DNA from 4 places in the Streptomyces roseoviridis genome. Region 3 is predicted to be linked to each of the others. Evidence: riboswitches for the same ligand, from Rfam matches in the RefSeq annotation. Region 3 holds a riboswitch; each other region holds the start of a gene.
What was found. Region 3 has a riboswitch for cyclic di-AMP ahead of ABD954_RS16060 (M23 family metallopeptidase). Riboswitches for the same ligand answer to the same signal wherever they lie in the genome.
Positions count from the first base shown of each region.

Region 1: another riboswitch for cyclic di-AMP. It lies ahead of ABD954_RS29845 (C40 family peptidase); the one in region 3 lies ahead of ABD954_RS16060 (M23 family metallopeptidase).
Region 2: another riboswitch for cyclic di-AMP. It lies ahead of ABD954_RS01700 (transglycosylase SLT domain-containing protein); the one in region 3 lies ahead of ABD954_RS16060 (M23 family metallopeptidase).
Region 4: another riboswitch for cyclic di-AMP. It lies ahead of ABD954_RS20700 (transglycosylase family protein); the one in region 3 lies ahead of ABD954_RS16060 (M23 family metallopeptidase).

Region 1 is NZ_BAAAWU010000001.1:6,591,471-6,598,809, reverse strand. It holds gene ABD954_RS29855 (ATP-dependent Clp protease proteolytic subunit) at 1-615, shown strand, start outside; gene ABD954_RS29850 (hypothetical protein) at 623-928, shown strand; cyclic di-AMP (ydaO/yuaA leader) riboswitch at 1,322-1,442, shown strand; gene ABD954_RS29845 (C40 family peptidase) at 1,446-1,922, shown strand; gene ABD954_RS29840 (ATP-binding protein) at 1,925-2,356, opposite strand; gene ABD954_RS29835 (VOC family protein) at 2,631-3,050, shown strand; gene ABD954_RS29830 (hypothetical protein) at 3,110-3,406, shown strand; gene ABD954_RS29825 (LysE family translocator) at 3,583-4,227, opposite strand; gene ABD954_RS29820 (DUF7691 family protein) at 4,443-5,054, opposite strand; gene ABD954_RS29815 (8-amino-7-oxononanoate synthase) at 5,088-6,266, opposite strand; gene bioB (biotin synthase BioB) at 6,408-7,339, shown strand, end outside.
Region 2 is NZ_BAAAWU010000001.1:373,774-381,112, reverse strand. It holds gene ABD954_RS01730 (aminotransferase class I/II-fold pyridoxal phosphate-dependent enzyme) at 1-262, opposite strand, end outside; gene ABD954_RS01725 (SDR family oxidoreductase) at 530-1,342, shown strand; partial or broken gene ABD954_RS01720 (CBS domain-containing protein) at 1,458-1,876, shown strand; gene ABD954_RS01715 (universal stress protein) at 2,137-2,586, shown strand; gene ABD954_RS01710 (DUF6213 family protein) at 2,583-2,969, shown strand; gene ABD954_RS01705 (class E sortase) at 3,122-3,892, opposite strand; cyclic di-AMP (ydaO/yuaA leader) riboswitch at 4,324-4,478, shown strand; gene ABD954_RS01700 (transglycosylase SLT domain-containing protein) at 4,483-5,304, shown strand; gene ABD954_RS01695 (hemerythrin domain-containing protein) at 5,491-6,063, opposite strand; gene ABD954_RS01690 (endonuclease) at 6,290-6,934, opposite strand; gene ABD954_RS01685 (histidine phosphatase family protein) at 7,169-7,339, opposite strand, start outside.
Region 3 is NZ_BAAAWU010000001.1:3,554,809-3,562,147, reverse strand. It holds gene ABD954_RS16085 (MerR family transcriptional regulator) at 1-395, shown strand, start outside; gene ABD954_RS16080 (hypothetical protein) at 549-941, shown strand; partial or broken gene ABD954_RS16075 (PLP-dependent cysteine synthase family protein) at 1,096-2,142, shown strand; gene ABD954_RS16070 (MFS transporter) at 2,412-3,647, shown strand; gene ABD954_RS16065 (PP2C family protein-serine/threonine phosphatase) at 4,047-5,156, shown strand; cyclic di-AMP (ydaO/yuaA leader) riboswitch at 5,369-5,513, shown strand; gene ABD954_RS16060 (M23 family metallopeptidase) at 5,526-6,635, shown strand; gene ABD954_RS16055 (aldo/keto reductase) at 6,928-7,339, shown strand, end outside.
Region 4 is NZ_BAAAWU010000001.1:4,552,910-4,560,248, reverse strand. It holds gene ABD954_RS20710 (FtsB family cell division protein) at 1-242, opposite strand, end outside; gene eno (phosphopyruvate hydratase) at 343-1,629, opposite strand; gene ABD954_RS20700 (transglycosylase family protein) at 1,893-2,585, opposite strand; cyclic di-AMP (ydaO/yuaA leader) riboswitch at 2,589-2,795, opposite strand; gene ABD954_RS20695 (transglycosylase family protein) at 3,054-4,103, opposite strand; gene ABD954_RS20690 (cytochrome P450 family protein) at 4,222-5,472, opposite strand; gene ABD954_RS20685 (globin domain-containing protein) at 5,948-7,159, shown strand.

The DNA of each region.
Region 1 (7,339 bases), 3.0 Mb from region 3:
CGACATGTCCTTCCGGAGTTCACCGAGCGCACCGCCCTCGGCACCCGCACCCTCGACCCGTACTCGAAGCTGCTCTCCGAGCGGATCGTCTTCCTGGGCACGGCGATCGACGAGACCTCCGCCAACGACGTGATCGCGCAGTTCCTGTACCTCGACCACGCCGCCCCGGAGAGCGTCATCAGCCTCTACGTCAACTCCCCCGGCGGCTCGATCAGCGCGATGACCTCGGTGTACGACACGATCCGCACCGTCTCCTGCGAGGTGGAGACCATCTGCCTCGGCCAGGCGGTCGGCCCCGCCGCGGTGCTGCTCGCTGCGGGCACCACCGGGCGGCGGCTCACGCTGCCGGGCGCCCGGATCGTCCTCCAGCAGCCCACGCTGGACGAGCCGTTGCGCGGACAGCCGAGCGATCTCGACATCCACGCACGGGAGTTGCTGCGACAGCGCGCCCTGGTCGCCGGACTGCTCGCCGAGCGCACCGGAAGGGACCGCGAGCGCGTCGACGCCGACATCGACCGGACCACCGTCCTCGACGCGGCGGAAGCGGTGGCGTACGGCCTGGTGGACCACGTCGTCGAGAGCCGCCGCGGGCTCGCGGACGCCGGGAACGAGTGAGGCCGACGTGCTCCCGGAGCTGCCGCCGCTGCCCGCACTGACCCGCGCCGAGGGCGAGTTCGTCGACGCGTACCTCGAAGTAGTCGATCTGCTGGGCCGGATCAATCCATCCAGGACCTCGCATACCTATGGGGCGCTGCGTGCGGCGCAGGCGCTGGTGAGCCGCGCGGCGGCGCTGCGGGACGCGCTGACGCTCATGCACATGCGGGGCGAGAGCGAGGTGCACGCCGACACGCTGGCGCGTGCGCTCAGGACCCTGGACGGAGAGCGGCGCACGGGGCGCGTCACCGTCCCCGGGGACCAGGTGAGTTGACAGGGGGGCGTGTCGTGTCGAGGTCCACTCGGGGCACGGGGACCACGGAATCTCTCCCTCGTTCGGCGTAGTCGACGTATCGACATGTAACTCAGGTGAGTTGCGCAGCGGGTGTACGCATCTGGCGGAATCGGGCGTTCCAGCCCTGGTGAACGGCTCGTCCGGCAAACATCGCTGACCCCGAAACCCGACTGTCCACCCGTATGGATCAGTCGTGAGGAGCCTCACATATCGCCGTTTCAGCTCGGATTTGGGCCAGTGTGTGAGTCAAGATCCCTGTCGACGACAAGCCCCCGCCACCCGAGGCGGGGCGGTCCGGGCGGACGCCGAGTCCTGCCGCCGTCCCGGACGTCTGGTCGACAGGAGTGGATCGGCAGGAGTGGAGGACCCGAGCAATACGGGACGTCTCGCGCAGTGGGGGACGTTCCTCGGGGTGAAGCCGCAGCCGCGGCCGGGCATCTTCGCCTGCCCGAACCCGACAGGTCATCCTTCACAGGCGGCTGACGAAGGGTTGCGCATGACTGCGCAGATTCATGTCCCGTCCCTGCTGTCCCGGGCCGGAGCCGTCTCGGCTCTCACCCTCGCCGCCGTCGGCGGCACGCTGCTCGCCCCAGGAGCCGCGCCGGAGGCCCAGGCCGCGACCTCGTACGCCGGCAAGGCGTTGAACGTCGCGGCCTCGAAGAAGGGATCCCCCTACAAGTACGGCGCCGCGGGCCCCACCCGTTTCGACTGCTCGGGCCTCACGCTCTACTCGTTCAAGAAGGCGGGCAAGACGCTGCCCCGCACCGCGCAGCAGCAGTACAACAAGACCCGGCACATCTCCGCGTCCAGCCGGCAGAAGGGGGACCTCGTCTTCTTCCACTCGGGTGGAAGGGTGTACCACGTCGGTATCTACGCGGGTAACAACAAGATCTGGCACTCGCCCAAGCAGGGCTCCTGGGTGAAGCTCGACCGGATCTGGACGTCGAAGGTCCTCTACGGCCGGGTCCGCTGACGTCAGCCGGGAACCGCCGCCGGCCAGGGCAGGTCGATCCAGACGGTCTTCCCGCCCTCGGCCGTCGGCGTCACCGACAGCCGGCCGCCCGCCTCGGCGGCCAGCCAGCGGATGATGACCATCCCACGGCCGTTGTCCTGCTGGACCGCCGCCGGGAGGCGCTGGGGCCAGCGCGGATGGCTGTCCGTGACCCCGATGCGCAGCAGCTCGTCCCGCTCCAGGCTGACGTCCACCGTGAAGGTGGGCGACTGTCCGAAGGTGTGCTGCACGGCGTTGGTCGCCAGCTCCGAGACGATCAGCCGGACCGAGTCCGCGATGTCGGTGCCGTCGCCGAGGCCCCAGGAGGAGAGGACCTCGGCGACGTACCGCCGGGCGGTCGCGACCGAGGCGGGATCGCTCGGCAGCGTGAGGGTTGCTTCCTGGTGGTCTGCCATGGCGACGCTGTCCCTTTCCCACCGGGCCCCGCCCGGATTGCGCTTCGCGTCAGAGTGCCACCGATCGTGCCGTCCCGAGGGGCGATCCACCGCGATATACGGATGACTGTCGCTCGAAGCAGTGAACCGTCCGACGGGCGAGCGGATCGGCGCCGGGCCCCAGGGGCGACCGGGGCGCGCGAACCGAGCGGACCGGGTGCACGCGAGCCCAGCGGACCGGGTGCACGCCCGACTCGCCATGCCTGCACGGCCGTTGAGCGGGCAGACGGACCGTATGACCGTTTCCAAGACGACCCTCCTCGTCCTCGACAGCAGCGATCCCGAACCCCTCGCCCGCTTCTACGCCGCCCTGCTCGGCGCCACCGTCGAACCGGCCGACGGCGACCCCGACCTGCTCCTGCTCCACTCCTCCGCCGGCCCCGCCCTCGGCATCCGCCGCGACCCCGGCCAGGCGCCGCCGAGCTGGCCGCGCCCGGAGGACTCCCAGCAGGCCCATCTGCACATCCTGGTCGCCGCCGACGCGCTCGACGAGGCCGAGCGGGAGGCGATCTCCCTGGGCGCCCGCCCGGTCGCCGCCGAACGCAACGGCACCCGGCTCGACCGGCGCACCGACGTGCGCCGCTACACGGACCCGGCCGGCCACGCCTTCGTGCTGGCTCCGTCACGGGACGCCGAACGGAGCGTTTCACCCTGATCCGGCGGGGCAGCCGCGTACACACCCGTCCCCCGCATCCAGAGCCCAGGAGGGTGATCATGAGCCACCACGAGCGCCGACGTACGCTGCCCGCCGACCGGCCGCCCCGCACCACCCCGTCCCAGGCCGTCGGGGAGAGCGGCGACGCCGAGGCCCGCAGGGAGGCCGAGGAGGCCGCACGGGGCCGTCTCGGCGACGCCGCGCCCGACGACCACGGCATGGACGCCAAGCGGCAGTCCCCGGGCCTCGGCCGCGAGGAACAGCGCCGCCCGCACGGACGCAGGGGTGAGGCCGGAGAGGGACCCGACGGCTCCGACGAAGGACGCGGTCCCGCCGACACGGGCCACGACCACTGACGGCCGGGCCCCGACCGGGTGGTCCCGCCCACTGACGGCCGGGCCCCGACCGGGTGCCGCTCCCCCCCCTCGCGTTCGGGACCGTCACAGCAGCACCGGTGCCACTGCTGTCACCGGTGTCACTGCTGTCACCGGGTCATTGCTGTCGCCGGTGTCACCGGCGCGCGGGGCCCGTCTCAGGCCGAGACGGGCGTACGGGTCAGGGCCGTGCGCAGCGCGAAGACACCGAGCAGGCCGCCCGCCGCGAAGCGCTGAGCGGTCATCACACGGGGCCGCGCTGCCAGGTAGCCCGACACCCGTGCGGCACCCAGCATGATCAGACCGTTCACCGTGACCCCCACGACGATCTGCACCGCGCCGAGCTGGAGGAGCTGTGCCCAGGCCGGACCCGCCTGCGGGTCCATGAACTGGGGCAGCAGAGCGGCGTACATGAGGGCGATCTTGGGGTTGAGCAGATTGGTCAGGAGCCCCGTCGAGAAGAGGCGGGCGTCGGAGACGGGCGGCAGGTCCCCGGCCGGGGCGAAGGGCGAACGACCACCCGGCCTGAGCATGTCCCAGGCCAGGTAGGCCAGGTAGGCGGCCCCGGCGAGCTTGACCACCGTGAAGGCGAGCGGCACGGCGGCGAACAGCGCGGACAGGCCCGCGGCCGCGGCCAGCAGATAGCAGACGAAGCCCACCGCGGTCCCGCTCAGGCCGACCAGGCCGGCCCTGCGCCCCTGGGTGATGGCGCGGGAGGCGAGGTGGATCATGTTCGGTCCCGGAGTCAGGGCCATGCCCAGCTCGACCAGGGCCACTCCTCCCATCGCGGCCGGGCTGATCACGTGACGGCTCCGATCGTCGGCCGGGTGTTCGGACCCCGGCGTGGACGGCGCCCGGCGGCGTCGGGCGCCGGGCGCGACTCGGCGGTGCCGGCGTCGCCCGCCTCAGAATACGGCGCCGTACGCCGGACCCGGCGGGCGCCTGGCCCCCGTCCGGCCGACGCCCCGACGCCCGGCCCGCGCCCGCGCCGCCGTCCGCGGAACCGGCCCGACGCGCCCTAGGAGACGAAGCCGATGACCCCGAAGCCGGGGCGGGCCGCGGCGTGGCGGAGCCAGCCGATGACGTCCATGACCGCGTCGACCACTTCGGGGTCGAGCGGCGGGGCGTGGCCGTCCCGCTTGGTCTGCTCGAACTGCTCGACGGCGGCCAGGCACTGCTCGTGCGTCCACTCGCCGCAGTTCGGCAGGTCGTAGGTGGGTATCGGGTCCGGCATGGCGTCCCCGTAGCCGAAGTCCGTCAGCGACACCGCGGTGATGCGCAGGGCCTTCAGGCCCTCGTCGACCGTCTCCAGCCAGGCGCCGCGGAACGGGGAGAAGCAGGAGTTGTCGAGGAAGGACCCGGTCAGGGAGCACAGCCGCTTGTAGGCGTAGCCGTACGGGAAGGAGTGCTCCTTCCTTCCCTCGAAGGGGCCGCCGGCGATCACGGCGCGCAGCGCCTCGGAGGCGGTCGGCGCGCCGTCGGCGATCGAGGACGAGAACCAGTCGTCGTCGCGCGCCAGGTCGTCGGCGAACCGTTCGTGGATGATCTGGAGCAACTGCTCGTCGCCCGAACCGACGAGGGCGTGCGTGGCCTTGATGTCGAGCAGGAACGGGCTCAGGGAAAGACTCATGTGATCACCGTAGCCACCGGCACTGACAGCGGGTCAGGCTCCCTCGGGCGCGGTCCTCAGGATGGTGTCGACGGCCCGTTCGATCTGCGCGTCGTCGAGGTCCGCGCGGGCGGTCAGACGCAGCCGGGAGATGCCGTCGGGCACCGACGGCGGGCGGAAACAGCCGACGGCGAGGCCGAGTTCGCGGCAGTCGGCCGCCCACCGCAGCGCCTCGTCGGGGCCCGGGGCACGCACCGAGACCACGGCCGCGTCGGGCCGGGCGGCGGTGAGCCCGGCCTCGGTGAGCAGCCGGTGGAGGGTGGTGGCGACCGTACGGGCCCGGGCGGCGAGGCCCGGTTCGGCCTCGATCAGGCGCAGGCTCGCGAGCGCGCCGGCCGTGGCGGCGGGGGCGAGACCGGTGTCGAAGATGAAGGTGCGGGCCGCGTTGACCAGGTGCTCGATCACCCGGGCCGGTCCGAGCACCGCACCGCCCTGGCTGCCCAGCGACTTGGAGAGGGTGAGGGTCACGACGACGTCCGGGTCGCCCGCGAGGCCCGCCTCGTGCAGGGCGCCGCGCCCGCCGTCACCGAGGACGCCGAAGCCGTGGGCGTCGTCGACGACCAGGCCCGCGCCGTGCTCCCGGCACGCCCGCGCCAGGGCGGGGAGCGGGGCCTTGTCGCCGTCCACGGAGAAGACGGAGTCGCTGACCACCAGCGCGCGGCGGTCCGGATGCGCGCCGAGGGTCTTCGCCACGGCCTCCGGGTCGGTGTGCGCGACCACGGCCGTCTCGGCCCGCGCGAGCCGGCAGCCGTCGACGATCGAGGCGTGGTTGCCCGCGTCGGAGACGATCAGGCCGTCCCGGGCGGACAGGGCGGTGAGCGCGGCCAGGTTCGCGGTGTAGCCGGAGGAGAAGACGAGGGCCGCCTCGAAACCGCAGAAGTCGGCCAGTTCGCGTTCGAGGAGGGCGTGCAGTCGGGTCGATCCGGTGACGAGCCGCGAACCGGTGGAGCCCGCGCCCCAGCGGCGGGCCGCCTCGGCCGCCGCCTCGGTGGTCTCGGGGCGCCGGGTGAGGCCGAGGTAGTCGTTGCTCGCCAGGTCCAGGAGGCCGGACTCGGCCGCCCGGGGGCGCAGGGTCCGCACCAGGCCCGCCGCCGCGCGCTGCCGTGCGGCGGCCTCGGTCCAGTCGAACGCGGCCCGGCGGGGGTCCGTGCGGTCCTCGGCGTACGGCGGCATGGCGATCCTTCGGTAGGCGGCGCACAGACCCTAACGGTCCGGGGCCGGCGACAGGGTGTGGCCATACACACACTTCAAACCGCTCTGTTTGTTCTTCTCTTCCTTGGCCCGGGGGTCTGCCGTAGGTAAGGATCAGCCCTTATGGACCTGCTGAACACGCTGGTGGAGAAGGGGCTGCGGCGCGAGCTGCCGACCCGTGAAGAAGCGCTCGCCGTGCTGGCGACATCCGACGACGACCTGCTCGATGTGGTGGCCGCGGCCGGCAAGGTGCGGCGCCAGTGGTTCGGGCGCCGGGTGAAGCTCAACTATCTCGTCAACCTGAAGTCGGGCCTCTGCCCCGAGGACTGCTCGTACTGCTCCCAGCGGCTCGGCTCGACCGCCGGGATCCTGAAGTACACGTGGCTGAAGCCCGACGAGGCGTCGGCCGCGGCGGCGGCCGGTGTCGCGGGTGGCGCGAAGCGCGTGTGCCTGGTGGCGAGCGGCCGTGGTCCGACGGACCGCGACGTGGAGCGGGTCGGCAGGACCATCGAGGCCATCAAGGAGCAGAACGAGGACGTGGAGGTCTGCGCCTGCCTCGGTCTGCTGTCCGACGGGCAGGCGGAGCGGCTCAAGGAGGCCGGGGCCGACGCGTACAACCACAACCTCAACACGTCCGAGGGGACGTACGGGGAGATCACCACCACCCACACCTACGCGGACCGGGTGGACACCGTGCAGAAGGCCCACGCGGCCGGGCTCTCGGCCTGCTCGGGGCTCATCGCGGGCATGGGCGAGCGCGACGAGGACCTCGTCGACGTGGTGTTCGCGCTGCGGGAGCTGGACTCGGACTCGGTGCCGGTCAACTTCCTCATCCCCTTCGAGGGCACCCCGCTCGCCAAGGAGTGGAACCTCACCCCGCAGCGCTGTCTGCGGATCCTGGCGATGGTGCGGTTCGTCTGCCCCGACGTCGAGGTGCGGATCGCCGGCGGGCGCGAGGTGCACCTGCGCACGATGCAGCCGCTGGCGCTGCACATCGCGAACTCGATCTTCCTCGGCGACTACCTCACCAGCGAGGGCCAGGCCGGCAAGGCCGA
Region 2 (7,339 bases), 3.2 Mb from region 3:
ACGTCGAGAAGAACGCCTGCTCCGCGCCCACCGCGTCGGCCATCAGCTCCTGCGCCCGGTCGAGCACGCCCTGCGACTCCCGCCGGTCGTCCAGGCCGTTGAGCAGCAGCACGTCCGACCGGAAGACCTGCTCCCCGACGACCTCGGCGACCCGGGGGTCGACACCCCGGCCCTGCTTGTGCCCCGGCGGTCCGTAGACGATGTCCCCCCGGCGTCGGAAGTCCTCCAGCGCTTCGAGCACCGGTGCACGCGAGTGATCCATGGTTCCTCCGGGTTCTCCGGCCGTCGTTGCTGAGCGCGCCGCACGGGCGCGAGGCGCGTCTGCCCCGGACGTTTCCGGCGAAACGGGACGCACGGCCGGACGGCCGACACCGACGGCGGCCGGCCCGCCCGCACGCATGAAACCCGCCCCGGTGGGCAGCGGCGCCCTGCGCTCCGGAGGACCGGAGCGGCGGGAACCGGCCCGGGTCCGCAGGCCCGGAGGCCGGGAAACGGCCCGGAGAACCGGCCCACGACCGAGGAAGGCGTCATGAACAACACTCCGTCCACCCCCCGCCCCCGGACCGCCGTCGTCACGGGCGCGGATTCCGGGATCGGCCGGGCCACGGCCGTACGGCTCGCCGCGGAAGGCATGGACGTCGGCATCACCTGGCACCGTGACCGGCGCGGCGCGGAGGAGACCGCCGAAGAGGTACGGGCCCAGGGCCGCGAGGCGTTCGTCGAGCACCTGGACCTGACGCGGCTGCCGGACGCGGCCGACGTCGTCGACGCGCTCGCGGACCGGCTCGGCGGCGTCGACGTGCTGGTGAACAACGCCGGCGTCGGCACGTCCACCCCCTTCCTCGAACTCGACCCGGGCACCGTCCGGGAGGTCCTGGACGTGGACCTGGTCGGCCCGCTGCTGTGCTCGCAGCACGCCGCTCGGCGCATGGTCCGCCAGGGCCGCGGGGGCCGCATCGTGAACGTGACCTCCGTCCACGAGCACCAGCCGCGGGTCGGCGCCGCACCGTACTGCGCGGCCAAGGGCGGCCTCGGGCTCCTCACCCAGGTCATGGCCCTGGAACTCGCCGCCCACGGCATCACGGTCAACGCGGTCGCACCGGGCGAGATCGCCACGCCCATGACCGGGCAGGAGGACACCGACGTCACCGCCGAGCAGCGGCCGGGCGTCCCGCTCGGACGCCCCGGCGACGCCCGCGAGGTCGCCGCCGTCATCGCCTTCCTTGCGGGCCCCGACGCCTCGTACGTCACCGGCGCGTCCTGGGCCGTCGACGGCGGCATGCTGCGGATGGGACCGATGGCGGGCTCGCACCTGCGGGACGACGACTGGCGCGGTGTCTGATGCGCGGCGGCCGGAACGCGTATCACCCCCGGAGCCGGGTAGCCGGTCCCATGGAACCCCAGCTGCACCGGCCGCACCGGCGGCGGCAGGAGCGGCAGCAGCGTCAGGAGGAGACATGACCCGGTCCGTGCGCGACGTCATGAACGGCCACCCGGTCACCGTCGGCCCGCTGACGTCGGCCGCGGAGGCGGCGCGGGTGATGCGCGACGCCGGCATCGGCGACGTGCTCGTCGCCGACGGCGACCGGCTGCTCGGCATCGTGACCGACCGTGACCTCGCCTCCGCGTGATGGCGGAGGGCAAGGATCCGGCGGACACCACGGTCCGGTCGGTGTGCGGCGACCGGGCCGTCACCGTGGCACCCGGCGACGGCCTCGACCGTGCCGTCGGCCTCATGCGCGAGCACGCCGTGCGCCGCCTGCCCGTGACCGAGGAGGGCCGGCTCGTCGGCATCGTCACCCTGGGCGACCTCGCCGTCGAGAAGGACCCGGGATCGGCGCTGGCGGACATCTCGTCCGTCGAGGGCGACACCTGAGCGGCGGACCGGTCCGGCCCGGACGGCGGACCCGTACGGAGGAGGCGAAGCACCGTGACGCACACCCCGCCCGAGGCACAGCAGGAGACCGGGCCGCCCACCCAGCCCTTCCCCCGCGACCCGACCGACCCGCACCCGGCGCCACCGACCCGCCCCTTCCCGCCCGACCCCCAGGCCCCCCGGCCGGCTCCCCGGCCCTCGCCCCAGCCCGCTCCCAGGCCCGACCCGCCCACGGCGGACCGCACGAGGAGGCCACGGCCATGAAGGACGCCGGCGGACGGAACGCGCGCGTGGTCGTGGGCGTGGACGGGTCGGACTCCTCGTACGGGGCCCTGCGGTGGGCCGCCCGGCACGCGAGGCTGATCGGGGCGACCCTGGAGGTGGTGGCGGCGTACGACGTCCCCGGCGCCGTGGGCCGTTCCGCGCCGCCGGTCTCCGCCGCGTTCGACGAGGAGGCGGCCCGCCGGGCCCTGTCGGACGAGATACGGACCGTGCTCATCCCGGTCGGCGAGGTGCCGGTGGTCGAGCACGTGGTCCGGGCCCGGCCGGCCGAGGCGCTGATCGACGCGTCGGCCGGAGCGGAGTTGCTCGTCGTGGGCAGCCGCGGCCGGGGCGGCTTCACCGGTCTGCTCCTCGGCTCCGTGAGCCAGCAATGCGTCGCCCACGCCTCGTGCCCTGTCGTCGTCGTCCGCCCGGAGGCCGCACCGTGAACGCGCCCACGTCCTTCATCGTCCTTGCGGACGGCCACCTCCTGGTCCCCGCCGACCAGATGACCGGCCTGCTGCGCCGCGTCGCGGCGGGCTGGCTGCAGGCCACCGACCAGGGCTACGAGGACCACGACCCGGCGACCGTGCTGTCCCTCGCGACCGGGCTCATGGAGATCGCCGACCAGATCGACGCCGAGTGCATCGGACTGATGCCGCTGAGCGAGGACGAGGACGCGGACGCCGACGAGGGTGCGGGCGAGGGTCCGGGCGAGGAAGAGGCGGGCGGTACGGGCGGGGCCGGCCACGACGCGGGAGCGGCCCGTACGGACGGCGACGGGCCCGAGGAGAGCGCGGACGGGGGACCGGACGCGCGACCGGGCGACTGAGCCGGGCGAGCCGCCTCGGTCAGGAAGTCACCGAGTCACCACCGCGTCACCGGGCATCGAAGCACCGGGCATCGCGTCACCGGGCATCGAATCACCGGTCACCGCGTCACCGGGCACGGAGCCACCGGGCACCGGGGCACATCGCCGGGCGTTCACGCGGGGCGGACCGAGACGAGTACGCCGATCTTGTCGATGCGGTGCTCGGGGTTGCCCAGGGCGTCCCGCCAGTAGTTGCCCGCCGCGTCGTCCTCCGGCGTCGCGCAGGTGGAGAGCGTGATCACCGCGCGCGTGGGCTTCTCGCCCGGAGCCCCGGGCACGGCGGCACGCTGCTCGGCGAGGGACCGCGCGGAGCGGAAGGAGGTGGTACGGGTCTCGGTGATCCGGTACTCGTACACCTCGCGGCCCGCGGTCACGAACACCCGGTCGCCCACGTCGACGGCCGGCAGGTCCCGCAGCGGTCCGCCGGCCGAGAGCCGGTGCGCCGTCACCAGGTAGTTGCCGACGTCGCCCGGTCCCACTCCGCCGCGCCTGCCGTAGGGGCTCGCGGCCACGCCACGGTCCTGGATCCGGGTGCCGGCCCGGTCGTCGGTCGTGCCCTCGTACGGCACCACCCGCAGGTCCCTGACCCCGATGGACGGTATGTCCAGGTCGGCCGGCCGGGGCCGTGGGACCGGGGTGGGGGGCGGTGCGGGCACGGGCGCCGAGGCGGGCGGGGACGTGCTCGCGCGCTCCGCCGGCGGCGGCGAGGCGGATGCCGGGATCTGCGACTTCCCGTCGGCGCTCCGACTCGTGCCGGGAGCGCAGCCGAGGAGCACCCCGACGACCGTCATGACGACGGCCACGACGAGCACGACGGCCCGGCGCGAGCCGGGACCGGCACGGGCACCGTTACGGGGACGGACAGCGCGACGAGATCGGTTCATGATCACCCACCGTGGGGCGGGACGGCGAGGTGCCGTCGGAAGGGCCCCGACACCTCCACGCTACGCGCTGCCGCCCCTGGGGGCGCGGGACGGCAGCAAGGGCAAATCGGTCGATGTCCTCTTATTCATCCTCAATGCCGGAATGGTGAATTGAGTGACGCAAGGGCGGTATTCCTCCGGTAAAAGGCGGACCCCGCCCCTCGGGTGATCTGAATCACGCCGCGAAGAACGGCCGTGAGCCCGACGGGGCGTCAAGTGCGAGAACGCGGAAAAGTGTTGACGAAACGTCGCCGGAAAATCGGGATGATCCTTTCCGTTGATCTTCCTCACCTATTTGCTTTGATTAATTCCCGTCTTGTTATCGCGCTTTGTCTTCGCATACGGTCACGCGTCAACCGGATGGAAACGCCGAGTCCTGCCACCGTCCGGTCACCACACTCACGACCCTTCCGGCAGGAGCGGGGGACCCACGTTCTCCGCCGTGTCCGGCGTCACGGACACGGCTCGGGGTGAAGCCGCGCGCGCCGCGGCCGGGCATCTCCTGCCCGAACCCGACAGCTCACCTCGCAGGCGAAGGAGAGGAACTCGCCATGCGTGGTCACGGGAAGCACCGTCGCCCCAAGAACGCCCCGCTCGCTCGTGGTCTCGCCGCCGCCGGCCTCACGGGCAGCGCGGCACTCGCCCTGCCGCTGGCCGGGGCGACGAGCGCCGGAGCGGTCGCTCCGCAGGGAACGCCCTCCGTCGCAGTCGTAAAGGCGGCCACCGTCAAAACGGCGCCGAAGACCGGACTGGTGAAGTACACCGTCGTCTCCGGCGACTCGCTTTCGAAGATCGCGCACAAGTACGCGGTGCCGGGCGGGTGGAAGAAGCTCTACCGCGACAACCAGGCCGCCGTGGGCGCCGACCCCAGCCTCATCAGGCCCGGCCTGAAGCTCACCGTCCACGCCGAGGCGAAGGGCAGGGACAAGTCCGCGCCGCGCGCCGACCGCTCGGCCGAGCGCACGACGGTGAAGCGCTCCTCGGCCCAGGGCGCCGCCGCGGCACGCCCCGCCGCGGCGGTCCGGGCGGCGGCCCCGAAGGCCGCCACCTACGCGAACAACCTCGACGGGTGGATCCGCGAGTCGCTCGACATCATGGCCGCCAAGGGCATCCCCGGCAGCTACGACGGCATCTACCGCAACATCATGCGCGAGTCCTCCGGCAACCCGCTGGCCATCAACAACTGGGACTCCAACGCCGCCGCCGGCACCCCCTCCAAGGGCCTGCTCCAGGTGATCGACCCGACGTTCCGGGCCTACCACGTGGCCGGCACCCCCTTCGACCCGTACGACCCCGTCGCCAACATCACCGCGGCCTGCAACTACGCGGCCGACCGGTACGGCTCCATCGACAACGTCTTCGGCGCCTACTGAGCCGTTACGGAACCGACAGGACCGCGCCCGCCTTCCGGCGGGCGCGGTCCTGTGCTCATCAGGCCAGCGCGGCGGCTCACTCGCCGTCCAGGCCGCGGAGCTCCTCGCCCTCGGGGCCCCGGCCCCGTGCCGTGTCCGAACCGACGGGACCACGACCGTCTCCCGCGCGTCCGGGCGGTAGCGGCGTCACTCGCGGCGCAGCGCGTCCTTCGCGCGGTCCAGGAGCGCCGCGAACGGGCCGACCGTCCACTGGGCGGCGGGCGACCCGGCGGTCCGGGGATGGGGATGCGTGGGGGCCATGCGCTCGACGGTCCGCAGCCGGCGTCCCATCGAACGGCGGTCGTCGATGCCGCACTCGGCGCGGATCCGGGGGAACTCCTCCTGCTCCTCGTGCCGCGCGTGGTCCTCGACCGCCTGCTGGAAGGCCCTGAGCCGGGCGTCGAACTCCGGGCTGTGCACGTCGAGCTGCTCCAGTTCGGCCAGCTTCTTGTTGGCCTGCGACTCCTCCTCGTTCCGGGCCTCGGCCTCCTCCTTGCCGGCCACCCGCTTGGCCACCGGCCGCAGGATCATCTCCTCGGCCGTCTCGTGGACGGCGAGCAGGGCACGCAGCTCGTCGAAGCACTGCTGCTTGGCGTCCTTCTCGGATTCGAGCGTCTCGGCGAAGAGCTGCCGGATCCGGTCGTGCTGTTCGAGCAGCTGCTCCAGGATGTCGTCCTCGGGCTGGACCGTGCGGGGCGAACCGCTCGTCATCCTGCTCATGACCTCTCCTTCGGCGTGGTGATCGGGTCGCGGACGCCGTCGCCCCGGTGCGTCGTCGAGCGGGTACGCCGTCGTCCTCGCTCCGCGTCTAGCCCGTCACCGTCCGGGCAAACCCCCACCAACGCTCTCAAAGCCCGCGAAGCGGTACCCACGAAGCAGCTCCGAACCCCCGTAAGCTCCGCACCCCACAGCACCTGCGCCACTCGGCACCGGCTCCCGCCGTCCCTCACGCGCCGGGTCGCGAGCCCTCCTCCCGAATACCGCCCGACAGACGCGTGCGCACCAGCGCCGCCGCCAGCCTGGCCACGTCGTCCGGCGGTACGTGGCGGGCGAGACCGGCCGCGGTGTGCGGGAGCCCGAGGGCCCCGGCGGTCGCGAGGGAGCGTTCGTCGAAGAACGGGCGCAGCTCCGGCCAGACGGCCTGGGCCTCGCGGCAGAAGATGCCGGCGCCGACCGGCCCGATCCTCGGCACCTCCCGCAGCAGCGAGCGGAGCGCGTCCCGGTCGCCGCCCGCCTCTTCCCGGAGCTTGCGCAGGTCCCCGCCGAAGCGGTCCAGGACCAGCTCGGCGCCCTCGCCGAGCGCGGTCGCCGTGCTCTCGTCGTAGCGCACGTAGCGCGCACGCCCGAGGGCGTCCACCCGCCGCTGCCAGGCCGAGTCCGCCATGGCCCGCGGCGTGCGCAGCCCGTCCGAGAACAGCTCGCGCGCGGCCGCCGTGGCCGTACCGGCGCTGATCCGGACCGAGGACAGCACGGTCAGGACGAGGAGCTGGTAGAGCGGCGCCGGCTTGTCGCGCAGGCTGATGCCGGCCTCCTCGGCGTAGGTGCGTCCGTGCGCGCGCAGCAGTCCGGCGATCGACTCGGAGGTTCGCATGACGTCGCTCCTCTTCTGTGCCCGGCGGTTCGGCCCAGGAGGCCGGCCCTCGCCCCCGCCCGGTTACCCGCCGACGGGCTCCCCACCCGCCCGGCGGGCCGCCCGGGGCCGCCCGCCGGGCGTGCGCGCACGGCGAGGCCGGTGCCCCGGGGCGGGGCGGCGTTCGCGCAGCCGCCGTCGCGGTCCCGGGAGCTCCTGGGGGGGGCGGCCGTCCGGGGGCCCGCGCCCGGCGGGTCAGCCGTGGGGACGGGGGAGGGGGCGCTCGTTCCATCCCGCGACGACGGGGAGGCCGTGCTCCGTGGACAGCCGCCCGAGCGTCGCCGTCCGCAGCAGGAACAGCCGTCCCCCGGTCGGCGGCAGACCGAGGTGGCGGGCGGCGAGCACCCGCAGCAGATGTCCGTGCGC
Region 3 (7,339 bases):
AGGAGATGTTCGACGGCTTCGACCACACGCAGTACGAGGCGGAGGTCACCGAGCGCTGGGGCCGCGACGCCTACGAGCAGGGCGACCGCTGGTGGCGTTCGCTCGACGACGCCGAGAAGAAGGCGTTCATGGACGAGCAGACCGGCATCGCCCGCGACTTCGCGGCGGCCGCCGCCCGGGGCCTCGCGCCCGACAGCGACGAGGTGCAGGCGATCACCCGACGGCACCACGCCTGGCTGTCGACCACGACGACGCCGACGAAGGAGTACTTCGTCGGGCTCGGGCAGATGTACGTCGACGATCCGCGCTTCACCAAGAACTACGACCGGCACGGTGAGGGCACCGCCGTCCTCGTCCGGGACGCGATGGCCGTCTACGCCGAGCGCAACCTGTAGGCGCTGGGGCGGTGGGCGCCGGGCGCCCGGAAGCGGAACCTGAGCGTCATCGCCCGCCTTCGCGCGGCCCGCGCCGTCCGAAGTAAAGGGTGGCCGGATCCGCGCCCGTCCCTTTGCCACCGGGCGAGCGCGAGGCGTAACCTCACGCGCACCATGAGTGACCGGAGCGTGACGATGCGTGCGGCAGGACGGCGGGCGCCCGCCGTCCTGCTGCTGCTCGCGCTCGTCGCGCTGATCGCGGGCGTCTGCCACGGCACGCACGGCCACTCGCTGCCCCTCGCCGGCGGCCCCGCCCAGACCGGCGTCTCCGCCCCCGCCCTGCCGCACGGCTGCGAGCGGTCGGGGGAGGGCTGGTCCTTCGACGCGCATCTGCCCGCGCAGTCCACGGGCACGCAGCTGTCGGCGCCGGACGCCGGCAGCGCCGTCCTCGTCGCCGGTGACGAGGCGTTCCCGCAGGCCCCGCACACCCGCTGCGTCCGCGGCAGGGCGGGCCCCGGCCCCGAGCCGGGCCGTCTGCTGATCGCCCTGGGAGTGGACCGGAACTGACCGGACCGCGTACGAGCCCGAGCCCCGGCCGCTCGACCGAGCCCTGGCCGCTCGACCGAACTCCGGCCGCATCGAGCCCGAGCCGTACGCCTCCGGTCTTCCGCATGCCCGCGTACGCGCGGAGCCCCACCTCACCCAAGGGACGCAGACCCCCATGACGCACCCCGCCAACCTCCTGTCCGTCGCCGGGCAGACCGTCGGCAACACCCCCGTGCTGTGGATGGACGACGGCTACTGGGCGAAGCTCGAAGGCTTCAACTTCGGCGGCATCAAGGACCGCGCCGCCCTCCACATGGTCGAGCAGGCCCGCCGCCGCGGCGCCCTGCGGCCGGGCGCCCCGATCGTCGAGTCGACCTCCGGAACCCTCGGCCTCGGACTCGCGCTCGCCGGGATCCTGCACGGCCATCCCGTCCACGTCGTCACCGACCCCGGCCTCGAACCGATCGTGGAGCGGATGCTCACCGCCCACGGCGCCCAGGTCCACGTCGTGCCGGAGCCCAGCCCGCACGGCGGCTGGCAGCAGGCCCGGATGGACCGGGTCGCCGAACTGCTGCTCGCCCTGCCCGGGGCCTGGTGGCCCGACCAGTACGGGAACCCCGACAACCCGGATGCCTACGCCGGGCTCGCGGCCGAACTCGCCGGTCAGCTCGACCGGATCGACGTGCTGGTCTGCGCCGTCGGTACGGGAGGCCACTCGGCCGGCATCTCCCGCGCCCTGCGCGCCACCAGCAGCCCCGCGCTCGAACTCGTCGGCGTCGACTCGATCGACTCCACCGTCTTCGGCCTGCCGGCCGGTCCGCGCCTGATGCGCGGCCTCGGCTCCTCCATCCACCCGGGGAACGTGGACCACGGCGCCTTCGACGAGATCCACTGGGTCGGACCGGCCGAGGCGGTACGGGCGGCCCGCCGGCTGGCCGCCCGGCAGTTCGCGACCGGCGGCTGGAGCGTCGGCGCGGTCGCCCTGGTGGCCGGCTGGCTGGCCCGGACCCGGCCGCGGGGCACCCGGATCGCGGCCGTCTTCCCGGACGGCCCGCAGCGCTACTTCGACACCGTCTTCAACGACGAGTTCTGCGCGGCACACGGCCTGCTCGACGGCCCCGTACGGGAGGACCCGGAGGCGTACGCGCCCGGCGAGCCGGTCAGCGGCTGGACCCGCCGGGTGCTCGACCGCCCGGCCCGTAGAGGGGAGGCCGGCGCCGAGGTGCGTGCGGGGGAGGGAGAAGCCGGCGGCCGTAGGGGGGAGGCCGGCGCCGAGGTGCGTGCGGGGGAGGGAGAAGCCGGGGTCCGGAAGGGGGAGGCCGGCGCCGAAGTGAGTGCGGGCGAGGGAGAAGCCGGGATCCGTAAGGGAGGGGGCGGCGCCGAGGCGCGTGCGCGGGAAGGCGGCGTCGGGGCCCGTACGGCACCGGGCGCCGGCGGGGCCCGTACGGCGCGGGCAGGTACCGAGGCCCGCACCGCGCAGGGCGGGGCCCGATGAGCGTCTGGCGCCGGACCCGCGGCTTCGAGCCCGCCGCCCGGCTCCTCTTCCTCAACCAGCTCACCATCAACCTCGGCTTCTACATGCTGATGCCGTACCTGGCCGCGCACCTGGCGGACGGCCTCGGCATGGCCGCCTGGGCGGTCGGGCTCGTGCTCGGCGCGCGGAACCTGTCCCAGCAGGGCATGTTCCTGCTCGGCGGGGCGCTCGCCGACCGGCTCGGCTTCAAGCCGCTGATCGTCGCCGGGTGCGCGCTGCGCACGGCGGGCTTCGGTGCGCTCGCCTTCGCGCAGTCGCTGCCGGCGCTGCTCGCCGCCTCGCTCGCGACGGGCCTCGCCGGGGCGCTGTTCAACCCGGCGGTGCGGGCCTACCTGGCGGCGGAGGCGGGGGAGCGGCGCGTGGAGGCGTTCGCCCTGTTCAACGTGTACTACCAGGCGGGCATCCTGCTCGGGCCGCTGGTCGGGGTAGCCCTGACAGGGGTGTCGTTCCGGCTGACGTGCACGGTGGCGGCGGTGCTGTTCGCCGCGCTCACGCTCGTACAGCTGCGGCATCTGCCGGTGCGGCGAGCCGTGGAGGCCGAGGTTCCGTGGGGAGAGGAGCGGCGCGGGCAGTTCCGTACGGTGCTCGCCCACCGCACGTTCTGGCTGTTCTCGCTGTGCATGACCGGCTCGTACGTGCTGTCCTTCCAGGTCTATCTGGCGCTGCCGCTCGCCGCCGGCGGCACGGGGGCGACCACGGCGCTGTTCGTGGTGTCGGCGCTCGTGGCGCTCGCCGGGCAGTTGCGGATCACCGCCTGGTGCTCGGCGCGGCTGTCGCGCGAGCGGTGCCTGGTGCTCGGACTCGCCCTGATGGGCGGGGCCTTCCTGGTTCCGGCCGCGCTCGGGCGCTCGCTGGTGGGGCTGCTGCTGTGCACGGCGGTCCTGGCGGTCGCGAACGCGGTGCTCTACCCGTACGAGATGGACACCGTCGTCGCCCTGTCGAAGAACCGCTGGGTCGCCACCCACTACGGGCTCTACAACACGGTGTGCGGGGTGGGCATCACCCTGGGGAACCTGGGGACGGGCGCCCTGCTCGACGTGACCGGGTGGTCGGTGGTGCCCTGGCTGGTGCTGTGCGCGGTCGGCCTCGGGTGCGCGGGGGCGATGGCGCTGCTGGCCCGCGGCGGGCGGCTGGCCGAGCCGCCGCCCGTACGCCAACCGGCCGAGGAGGAGTCGCCGAGCCGCTCGGCCTGACGGCACCCTGGGGAGGGCGCGGGTCCGTCCGCGACCGGGCGGGTCCGGGCATGTCCAGGTGGGAGAGCACAGGTGGCGCGAGCGGGGATGCGGCGCGGGCGTGGCCGTTCCGGTGCCGCCCGCCCCGGTGCGCCCGCCGGTGCGGGGCGCGGTGACCCGTCGGCCGGTCCGTCGTCCGGTGCGTCCGCCGGTACGTCGTCCGGGGGCGGCCGGGGCGGTCCGGCTTCCGGCCGGCCCTTCGGTGCGTCCGCCGGACCTTCGGCCGGTGGGCCCCGCGGTGGGGGCCGCGGCGGGCCCTTTGGGCGGTCGTCCGGCCGGGTCTCCGGCTCGTCGTCCGGTGCCGTACGGGCCGCGTCCGCCGGTCCCGCGGGCGGGCAGTACCGGGGCGCCCGGCGTTTCCTGCGGGCGCTGCCTCCGCTGCTGATCGTGGGCGGGGTCGTCTTCGACACGCTGACCCCGCCCCAGTACACGGCGGCGCCGTTGTTCTCGGCGGCGCCGCTGATCGCGGCCCCGCTCTTCTCCACCCTGACGACGCTGCTCACGGGCATCGCCGCCGTCGTCGCCGGCATCGGCCTGCACGTCTACAACGGGACCGTGATGCGGATCCCGTCCCTGACGGAGACCCTGACCGTCGCCACGGTCTCCGGGCTCGCCCTGCTGATCGGCCGGGTGGTGCGGCGCAGCGGCGAGCGGCTCGCCTCGGCACGGGTGATCGCCGAGACGGCGCAGAAGGCGGTGCTGCCCGCGCCCGCGGAGCGGATCGGCGGCCTCCAGATCGCCGCGCGCTACGAGGCGGCGCAGGCGGACGCGTTCATCGGCGGCGATCTGTTCGCGGTGCAGGACACCCCGCACGGGGTGCGGCTGGTGGTCGGCGACGTGCGGGGCAAGGGTCTGGACGCGGTGGAGGCGGTGGCCGTGGTGATCGGCGCCTTCCGCGAGGCGGCCGAGCAGGAGGAGACGCTGGAGGGGGTGGCGGCGCGCCTGGAGCGGGCGCTGGCCCGGGAGGGCACCCGGCGCGACGGGCTGGACGCGTTCGAAGGGTTCACCACGGCGGTGCTCGCGGAGATCCCGGGCGGTGACCGGGTGGTGCGGGTGGTCAACCGGGGGCATCCCGAGCCGTTGCTGCTGCTCCAGGACGGGGGCGTGGAGGTGCTGCGGCCGAGCGAGGCCGCGCTGCCGCTGGGCATGGGCGATCTGGGGGTGTGGCCGGACCGGGCCGACGAGACGCCGTACCCGCCGGGGGCGACGCTGCTGTTCTACACGGACGGCCTCTCGGAGGCCCGGGACGGGGCGGGGGTGTTCTACGACCCCGGGGAACGGCTCGCAGGGCGGATCTTCCCCGGGCCCGAGGAGCTGCTCGACGCGCTGGTGGCGGACGTGCGCCGGCACACGGGCGGGGGCACGACGGACGACATGGCGCTGCTCGCGGTGAGCCGCCCGGCGGCGGGGCAACCGGAGCGGCGGCGGACCATGCCGGTGGTGCCGCCGGAGGGCGGATCGGCGCCGTGACGGGGCGTAGTGGCGAGGTGTCGCTCCGATAACAATTGACGTAACGTCAGATCGAGCGTTTGGTCCTGACCTCTTTCTGAAGGGGGGTCAACTCGGGCATTTCCCTACCAATTCAGCTAATGATCAAGGGGAACGGCTTGGAATCGGGTGGCCGCGTCTATTAACGTTCGATAACGCAGCGCGGTCGTCCCAGCCGTCGCAAGAGACGGCACCGTGCGCACGCGCCGAATCCCGCAAGGGAACCGGGGAACCACCACTTGGGGTGAATCGGGCCCCACCGCACCCGTGCGGCCGCCCGTAGGAGACCTTCCTGCTCCGAACCCGTCAGCTAACCCGGTAGGCGAGAAGGAAGGAAAGGAGAGCGCCTCCGTGGCCTCCAACACCCCTGCTCCGCATACCCCCTTCGATTACTTCGACACCTCGGGGGCGCCGGGCGCCGCAGGCGCGGACGCGGAGGAGTGGAATCCCACCGAGGAATCCCTCAGGGACCGGAGCCGCTCCGGCGGGCGCCACCGCGTCGTCAAGCAGCGCTCCAACTTCGCCCGTTCCTCCACCGTGCTCGGCGTCGGCGTCATCGCGGCGGTCGGCGCCGGCGGTCTGGCCACCGCCCAGCAGAAGCCCCCGGTCTCCATAGCGCTGCCGGACGTCGACCTTCCCGACGCCGCCGACCTGCCGGGCGTCGGCGCGCTGATCGGCGCGGACGACAAGGGCTCCGAGGGCGGGGCCGGCGGTGACGGGGGCTCGGACGCGATCGCGGGCGGGAACGACACCCAGCCGCTCACCGCTCTCACCTTCACCACCGACGGCGGCGGCTCGGGCGCCGAGGCCGCCGGGACCCAGACCCGGACCGACGCCGGCGAGGCGCTGCGCGCCCGCATCCTCCAGCAGGCCGAGCAGCAGCAGGTCGCCGCGGACGCCGCCGAGAGGGCGGCCGCGGAGAAGACCGCTGCCGAGAAGGCGGCGGCCGAGGCCGAGGCCAAGGCGCAGGCGGCGGAGCAGGCGGCCGCGGAGGCCGAGAAGAAGGCCGAGGAGGAGGCCGCGGCCAAGGCCGAGGCCGAGCGCCTGGCCAAGCTCGCCGCGAGCTACGCGCTGCCCACCTCCTCGTACACGCTCACCTCGACCTACGGCGAGTCCGGCTCCATGTGGTCCTCCGGCTACCACACCGGCCTGGACTTCGCGGCCCCCACCGGCACCCCGGTCAAGGCCGTCCACAGCGGCACGGTCAAGTCGGCGGGCTGGTCCGGCTCCTACGGCTACCGGATCGTCCTGGAGCTCCAGGACGGTACGGAGATCTGGTACGCGCACCTGTCGTCGATGACGGTGAGCGCGGGCCAGTCGGTCGGCACCGGAGAGACCATCGGCCGCGTCGGAGCCACCGGCAACGTCACCGGCCCCCACCTCCACCTCGAGGTCCACACCCCGTCCGGCAGCGGCATCGACCCGGCGGCCTGGCTCCGCTCCAAGGGCCTGTCCGTCTAGTGCGCCCCGCGTCCCCCGCACCGTCCGGCCACGGGCGGCCCACCGGTTTGCGGCCCCCGGCACCGTCCGGCCACGGGCGGCCCACCGGTTTGCGGCCCCCGGCACCGTCCGGCCACGGGCGGCCCACCGGTTTGCGGCCCCCGGCACCGTCCGGCCACGGGCGGCCCACCGGTTCGCGACCGTCGCGCCGGAGCTCGCGCCGGCCGGTGCCGCCGGGAGGCCGGGGGCGGGCGGCCGATCCGGATGATCCCCGGCCGGAATAGCGGTGTCCTCACGGAAGGTTGATCCACGCATGACTTCTCTTCGCCGGCTTGGCACCTCCGACCTGCACGTCTTCCCGCTCGCCCTCGGCGGCAACGTCTTCGGCTGGAGCGCCGACGAGGCGCAGTCCTTCGCCGTCCTCGACGCCTACGCCGCCGCCGGTGGCAACTTCGTCGACACCGCCGACGTCTACTCCGCGTGGGCCGAGGGCAACGAGGGCGGCGAGTCGGAGACCGTCATCGGCCGCTGGATGGCCTCCCGCGGCAACCGCTCCGACGTCCTCGTCGCCACCAAGGTCGGCGCCCACCCCCGCTTCAAGGGGCTGAGCGCCACGACCATCAAGGCCGCCGCCGAGGAGTCGCTGCGCCGCCTCGGCACCGACTACATCGACCTCTACTACACGCACTACGACGACGAGTCCGTGCCCGTCGAGGAGATCGTCA
Region 4 (7,339 bases), 1.0 Mb from region 3:
TCGGCGGCCTTGCGCTCCTGGTCGGCGATCTCGCCCTGCTGCGAGACGTACTGCCGCATCGGGTAGGCGAGCGCCACCACGAGCGAGCAGACCACCAGGGCCAGGAAGGCCGCCCGGCCGGTGAGCCGGGAGCGGCGGGCCTGGCGGCGGGTCTGGGAGCGGTAGACACGGGCGGCGGTCTGCTCGCCGAGCAGCCTGATCCGGGTCGCGGTCGAGAACCGGTCCCGGTCCTTCACGGCCATGTCCTGCGCCTCCCCGTGTCACGCGCCTTGTTCAAACGTACGTCCCCGCACACGGTACGGGACCGAGTGCGGGGACGTAGGTAACCGGGCTTTCGCCGGATCAGCCCTTGAAGCGCGGGAACGCGCTGCGGCCGGCGTAGACGGCGGCGTCGTCGAGGATCTCCTCGATGCGCAGGAGCTGGTTGTACTTGGCGACGCGCTCGGAACGGGCCGGGGCGCCGGTCTTGATCTGGCCGCAGTTGGTGGCGACGGCCAGGTCGGCGATGGTGACGTCCTCGGTCTCGCCGGAGCGGTGGGACATCATGCACTTGAAGCCGTTGCGCTGGGCGAGCTCGACGGCGTCGAGGGTCTCGGTCAGCGAGCCGATCTGGTTGACCTTGACCAGGAGGGCGTTCGCGGAGCCCTCCTCGATGCCGCGGGCGAGGCGCTCGGGGTTGGTGACGAACAGGTCGTCGCCGACGAGCTGCACCTTGGTGCCGAGCTTCTCGGTGATGGCCTTCCAGCCGGCCCAGTCGTCCTCGAACAGCGGGTCCTCGATGGAGACCAGCGGGTACGCGGAGACGAGCTCCTCGTAGTACTCGGTCATCTCGGCGGCCGAGCGGGACTTGCCCTCGAACTTGTACGAGCCGTCCTTGTAGAACTCGGAGGCGGCGACGTCGAGCGCGAGCGCGATGTCCTTGCCGGGGACGTAGCCGGCCTGCTTGATGGCCTCGAGGATGAGGTCGAGGGCCTCGCGGTTGGAGCCGAGGTTCGGGGCGAAGCCGCCCTCGTCGCCGAGGCCGGTGGACAGGCCCTTGTCCTTCAGGACCTTCTTGAGGGTGTGGTAGACCTCGGTGCCCCAGCGCAGGGCCTCGGAGAAGGACTCCGCGCCGATCGGCGCGATCATGAACTCCTGGATGTCCACGTTGGAGTCGGCGTGCGAGCCGCCGTTCAGGATGTTCATCATCGGAACGGGCAGCAGGTGCGCGTTCGGGCCGCCGAGGTAGCGGAAGAGCGGCAGGTCGGAGGCCTCGGAGGCGGCGTGCGCGACGGCGAGGGAGACGCCGAGGATGGCGTTGGCGCCGAGGGAGGACTTGTCCGGGGTGGCGTCCAGGTCGAACATCGCCTGGTCGATCAGGCGCTGCTCGGTGGCGTCGTAACCGACCAGCTCGGGGCCGATCTGCTCGATGACGGCGAGAACGGCCTTCTCCACGCCCTTGCCCTGGTAACGGTTGGGGTCACCGTCGCGGAGCTCGAGGGCCTCGAACGCACCGGTGGAGGCACCGGACGGAACGGCAGCACGGCCGGTGCTGCCGTCGTCGAGGCCGACCTCGACCTCGACCGTGGGGTTGCCTCGGGAGTCCAGGATTTCCCGGGCTACGACGACGTCGATGGACGGCACGAGCATCTCCTTCTGGGATGTGACGCTGGTTGTGACGCATGCGGCAAGGTCTCGTTCGCCTTGCGACAAGAGCCTAACCGCCCGGGGGCCTCCGGCCAGCCGGGCGCCCGCCCCCTGGGACGAAAAAGGACCCGAGGGCATGCATCTCGGGTCGAAACCCCCTCACCTACTCATCGGTAGGGCGGGGCGGGGCAGACCCCGGCCCGGAGCGCACGGGGGAAGGGCGCTCCGGGCCGGGGTGGTCACCGCGGGGTGGGGCAGTCGCCGGACTACTTCAGGTGGAGCTGCTGGCCCGGGTAGATGAGGTCGGCGTCCTGGACGACGTCCTTGTTCAGCTCGAACAGCTTCTCCCAGCCGCCCTTGACGCCGTGCGCCTGGGCGATCTTGCTGAGGGTGTCGCCGGTCACGACCTTGTACTCGCCGTCGCCCTTCTTGACCTTCTTGCCGGTCGGGGTGGTGACGGTCTGCTTCGACTCGCTCTTCTTGGCCGTGCTCTTCGGCGCGGTGCGCTGCTCGCTGCGGGTGGTCGGCTGCTCGGCCTTCCGCTCCGGCTGCGGCTGCGCCTGCTCGGCGGAGCCGCCGTCGTACGAGGCGCCGGACAGACCCACGCCGCAGCTCGGCCACGCGCCCTTGCCCTGGCCCGCGAGGACCTTCTCGGCGACGGCGATCTGCTGGGACTTGGAGGCCTGGTCGGCGGTGGGGGCGTAGGCGGTGCCGCCGTACGCGGCCCAGGTGGAGGCCGAGAACTGCAGGCCGCCGTAGTAGCCGTTGCCGGTGTTGATGGACCAGTTGCCGCCGGACTCGCACTGGGCGACGGCGTCCCACTCGGAGGCGGTGGCGGCCGAGGCCGAGGACGCGCCCATCAGCGGGGCGGCGATGGCGACGCCGGCGGCACCGGCGAGCGCGACGGCCCGGGTGGCCTTGGAGGAACGACGGTGTTTGCCCTTGCCGGAAAGCAGCATGGAAATCTCCCTCACCGACGCCTGCGAGGTGAGCTGTCGGGTTCGGGCCGATGGGGCCTCCCCGGTTCCGTCCGGAACCCGGGAGGAATTGCCCGGCCGCGTGACGTGCACGCGGCTTCACCCCAAGCCGGTCGTCGGCCGCCCGTCTCGGGCGGCCGGGGCCGGCGACTTACCTGGGTCCCCCGCTCCTGCCTTCGGCGCTTGCGCGACGACTGTTCCCATCGACCGGCGGCAGGATTCGGCGTTCCCGGTCGGCGGGGCCCGCGGTGGCGAGCGGTCACGACCGTAGACACAGACCCGGGGGAAGTTCAAAGACCCTCAAGCCGGGAAAATCGCCCCTACTTGCACTCCGTCAGGTGGTGTTTGCGCAGGTGAGGGGCGACGCGAGCAAAGTTTGCGGACGTGACACGCCCGTTCGACAAGAGAGACCCATGTCTCACTCGCACAGAACGGACATTAGCCCTCGAACTACCCTCCGAGCGGGGCCGATTCGGGCAGGAGTTCCAGGCTCTGACCAGGGAGGATGAGATCCGGGTCGGCGCCGACCGTCTCCTTGTTGGCGTCGTAGAGGGCGCCCCAGCCGCCGAGAAGACCGTTCTCCCGCGCAATGTCCGACAGACTGTCACCCGGCTTGACGGTGTATTCGTCCGTCTTGCCCGAATCGTCGCCGGTCACTCCGCCCTTCGCCGCGTCGGCCGGCGCCGCGTGGCGCCCGGATTCGGAGCTGGTGTCCGTCATGCCCGGTTCTTCTGTCGCGGCGTCACCCCGGTGCTTGCCGGTGCCGGGAGCGGTCGAGCCCGGCGCACCGGGCGTACCCGGCGTAACGGATGCATCCGGCGTTACGGGCGTACGGGGCGTGACGACGCTGCCCGGGGTGCCGGGGGCGACGGGGCTGCCGGGGGTCGCGGGCGCGGTCGGGGTCCCCGTCGAGGGGCCCGTCGGGGAGCCCGCCGAGGGACCCGTCGACGGAGTGGCCGGAGCGGTCGGCGCGGCGGGGGTCGTGGCCGTCGCCGAAGGCTCGGCGGCGGGGGTCCCGGTACCGGTGGTGCCGGCCGGCAGGCCGTCGGTGCGGTTGGACTCGGGGACGGGCCCCGTGGACTTCTTGGGGGTGACGCCGGGACCCGGGTCGACGGCCGGAGCCTTGCCGTCGTTCGTCAGGCCGGCGATCGGGGCGCAGGTGTCCCACTGGGTGTCGCCGGCGGCGAGCGCCTTCTCGGCGATCGCTATCTGCTGCGCGCGGCTGGCGAGGTCGGCGCTCGGGGCGTAGGCGAGGCCGCCGTGCCGCTCCCAGCTCTCCTGGGTGAACTGGAGCCCGCCGTACAGCCCGTTGCCGAAGTTGGCACTCCAGGCCCCGCCCGACTCGCATTCGGCGACCCTGTCCCAGGTCGCCGCGTCGGCGGCCGAGGCGGAACCGGCGGCGAGCAACGGCAGCGCCATGGCCGATCCGGTGACGCCCGCGGCGACGACGAGAGCGGGGGCCTGGCGGGGTCTGCGGTGACGTCCGTTTCCGGAGCGCATACGGAGAGCCTTTCGCGTGACTGCTGAGGTTGCGGGTGAACGTAGCGGCATGTGAGCGGAAGTCACAAGCCGATGCAGCCCCGATCACGCGAAGATCACATTTCTGATGTGGCGTCAGTCACCGGGCGACGGTGCCCTCCGGGGCGAAGGCCACCGGAAGGGTGCGAAGTCCCCGCATGATGAGCCCGCCGCGCCACCGCAGTTCCTCCGGTTCGACGCCAAGTCGCAGGTCCGGCAGGCGGGTCAGCAGGGTCGCGAGCGCCGTCTGCCCCTCCAGGCGGGCCAGCGGCGCCCCCAGGCAGTAGTGGATGCCGTGCCCGTACCCGAGGTGCTGGTTGTCGCGCCGGGCGAGGTCGAGCGTGTCCGGAGCGTCGAACCGCTCCGGGTCCCGGTCCGCGGCCGCGAGCACCACGAGCACCGGGTCACCGGCCGGGATCTCCTGCCCGCCGATGGCCAGCGGCCGGGTGGCGAACCGCCAGGTCGCCAGCTCCACCGGCCCGTCGTAGCGCAGCAGCTCCTCCACCCCGGTCTCAAGCAGCCCCCGGTCCCCGGCCGCGAGCGACGCCTGGAGGCGCGCGCGCTGCTCCGGGTGGCGCAGCAGGGCGTAGACCCCGTTGCCGATCAGGTTCACCGTCGTCTCGAACCCGGCGAAGAGAAGGATGAAGGCCATCGCGGCGGCCTCGTTCTCGGTGAGGTGCTCGCCGTGGTCCGAGGCCCTGATGAGCCCGGAGATGAGGTCGTCGGCCGGGTCGAGCCGCTTGCGGTGGATGAGCTCCGCGAGGTAGCCGCGCATCTTCTTCACCGACCGCGCCACCCCGCCGCGCGGGCCCCCGCCGTGCCGGATCATCATCCCGGCCCAGTCCCGGAAGTCGTCCTGGTCCTCGCGCGGCACCCCGAGCAGGTCGCAGATGGCGTAGATGGGCAGCGGAAACGCGAACTCGTGGATCAGGTCCGCGCTCCCCCGCTCCGCGAAGCCGTCGATGAGCCGGTCGGTCAGCTCCTGCACCCGCGGCGCGAACTCCGCGACCCGGCGCGGTGTGAACGCCTTCGACACAAGGCGGCGCAGCCGGGTGTGGTCCGGCGGGTCGATGTTGAGCAGATGGGTCATCAGCTCCGCCTTGCGCTCCCCCGGGATCCCCGTCTTCCCCTTGGCGTGCGCCGGCTCGTCGTGGTGCGCCGGATTCTTCGACAGCCGCTGGTCGGCCAGGGCCTGCCGCGCGTCCGCGTACCGGGTCACCAGCCACGCCTCCACCCCGCTGGGCAGGGTGGCCTTGTGCACAGGCGCGTGCTCGCGCAGCCAGGCGTAGGCCGGGTACGGGTCGGTGGCGAACTCCCAGGTGAAGAGCTCGGGGGCGGGGGGCGTGCTCATGCACCGACCGTACAAGGCACCCGCCGGCCCCGAGGCGGCCCCTCACCGTCCCGGGGGGGCGCCGGGGGGGGCGAGGCCGGGGCGGGGCGGGGGAGGTGGCCGAGGCGGGGGGACGGGCGAGGCGGGGGAGGCGGGGGGACGGGCCGGGGCGGGGGCCGAGGCGGGCCGGGGCGGGCGAGGCCGGGACGGCGGCGCCGAGGCGGGGGCCGGGCGAGGCCGTGGCGGCGGCCGGGCGAGGCCGTGGCGGGGCCGGGCGGGCCGGGACGGCGGCGCACCGCGCATGCTGACCGGCGCCCGGGAGCTCGTCGCCGCCTTCGAGCTAGCTCCGCACCCTGCGGGTCTTCCCCGGCCAGGAGCACGGCATCGAACCGAGGGTCCTCGCCCCGGCCCTGACCGACTTCTCCGGCGCCGCGGCGTCCTGACGAACTACCGCCGTCCGGACGTGCGGTGACGCGACGTGGCCTAGATTCACCGCGTGGATGCCCAGTTGCTCAGAAGCACGTTCGCGGTCGTCGAGAGACGGGCGGAGCACGCCGTCACCTTCTTCTACTCCCATCTCTTCTGGCACAACCCGGGCGTCCGCGAGCTCTTCCCCGAGGACATGGCCCCGCAGCGGGACCGGCTGTTCGCCGCGCTCACGCATGTGGTGACCCGCTTGGAGGACCCGGGGCTCGCCGGCTACCTCGGGCAGCTGGGGCGCGACCACCGCCGGTTCCTGGCCACGCCGGCGCTCTACAGCGCCGTCGGCACCAGCCTGCTGGCCGCGTTCGCGCACACCGCGGGAGCCGCCTGGACGGTCGAGGCGGAGAAGGCGTGGACCGAGGCGTACGGGCGGGTCGCCGACCTCATGAAGGCGGGCGCCCAGGAGTCGGCGGCGGCCGGACAGCCCGCCTGGTGGGACGCCGACGTCGTACGGCACGAGCGGTACGGCGACGATCTGACCCTGCTCACCGTGCGGCCCCGGCAGCCCTACCCGTATCTACCCGGCCAGTACGCGAGCGTGAGCTCGCTCCACGTGCCGCGGGTCTGGCGCACGTACTCCCTCGCCAACGCGCCGCGCCCCGACGGCACCGTCGACCTGCACGTCAGCCGGGTCGCCGACGGGCTGATGAGCACCGCGCTGACGTCCCGCCTGCGGGTGGGCGAGACCCTGCGCCTGAGCAGCCCGGGCGGCGCGCTGACCGCCCGCACCCCGCCCGGCAAACCCCGCACCTTCATCGCGGCGGGCACCGGCTGGGCACCGGTGCGCGCGCTCCTCGAAGAGGCGGCGGCGGACGAGCCGGAGCTGGAGGGGCGGCTCTTCCTCGTCGCCCGCGCCAAGGAGTACCTGTACGGGCGGGCCGACGCCGAACGGCTGAGCGCGCTCATACCCGGGCTGCACGTCACCTGCATCACCGCCGCTCCCTGCCGGCCCCGCGACCAGGCCACCGAACGGCTGGTCCAGGCGCTGCGGTCCTCCCTCAACTGGCCGGCCCACGACGTCTACCTGGCGGGCCCGCCCGCCTTCCTCACCGAGGTCGCCGAGGAACTGGAGGACCTCGGCACCGACCCGGCCCGCGTCTTCCACGACCGGCTGCCGGCCGTGGGCCGGTTCGCCGAGCGCCCCCGCAGCCGTGCGGAGTGGCTGATCGAACCGCCCCCACTCCACTGGCACGACCCGGCGGCCCGCGCGCCGCAGGAGCCGTAGGAGCCGTAGGGGGCGGATGCCGGGAGGCGGGGGATGCGGGGAGGGGCGCGCGGCCGGCGCAGAGGCCAGGGTGCGGAGACGCCGGGAGGGGAGCGGCCGGCACAGAGGCCCGGGTGCGGAGACGCCGTGGGCCGGGGGCAGGGGCCGAAGGGGTGGGGCCCGGGCACCAACCCCCAACCA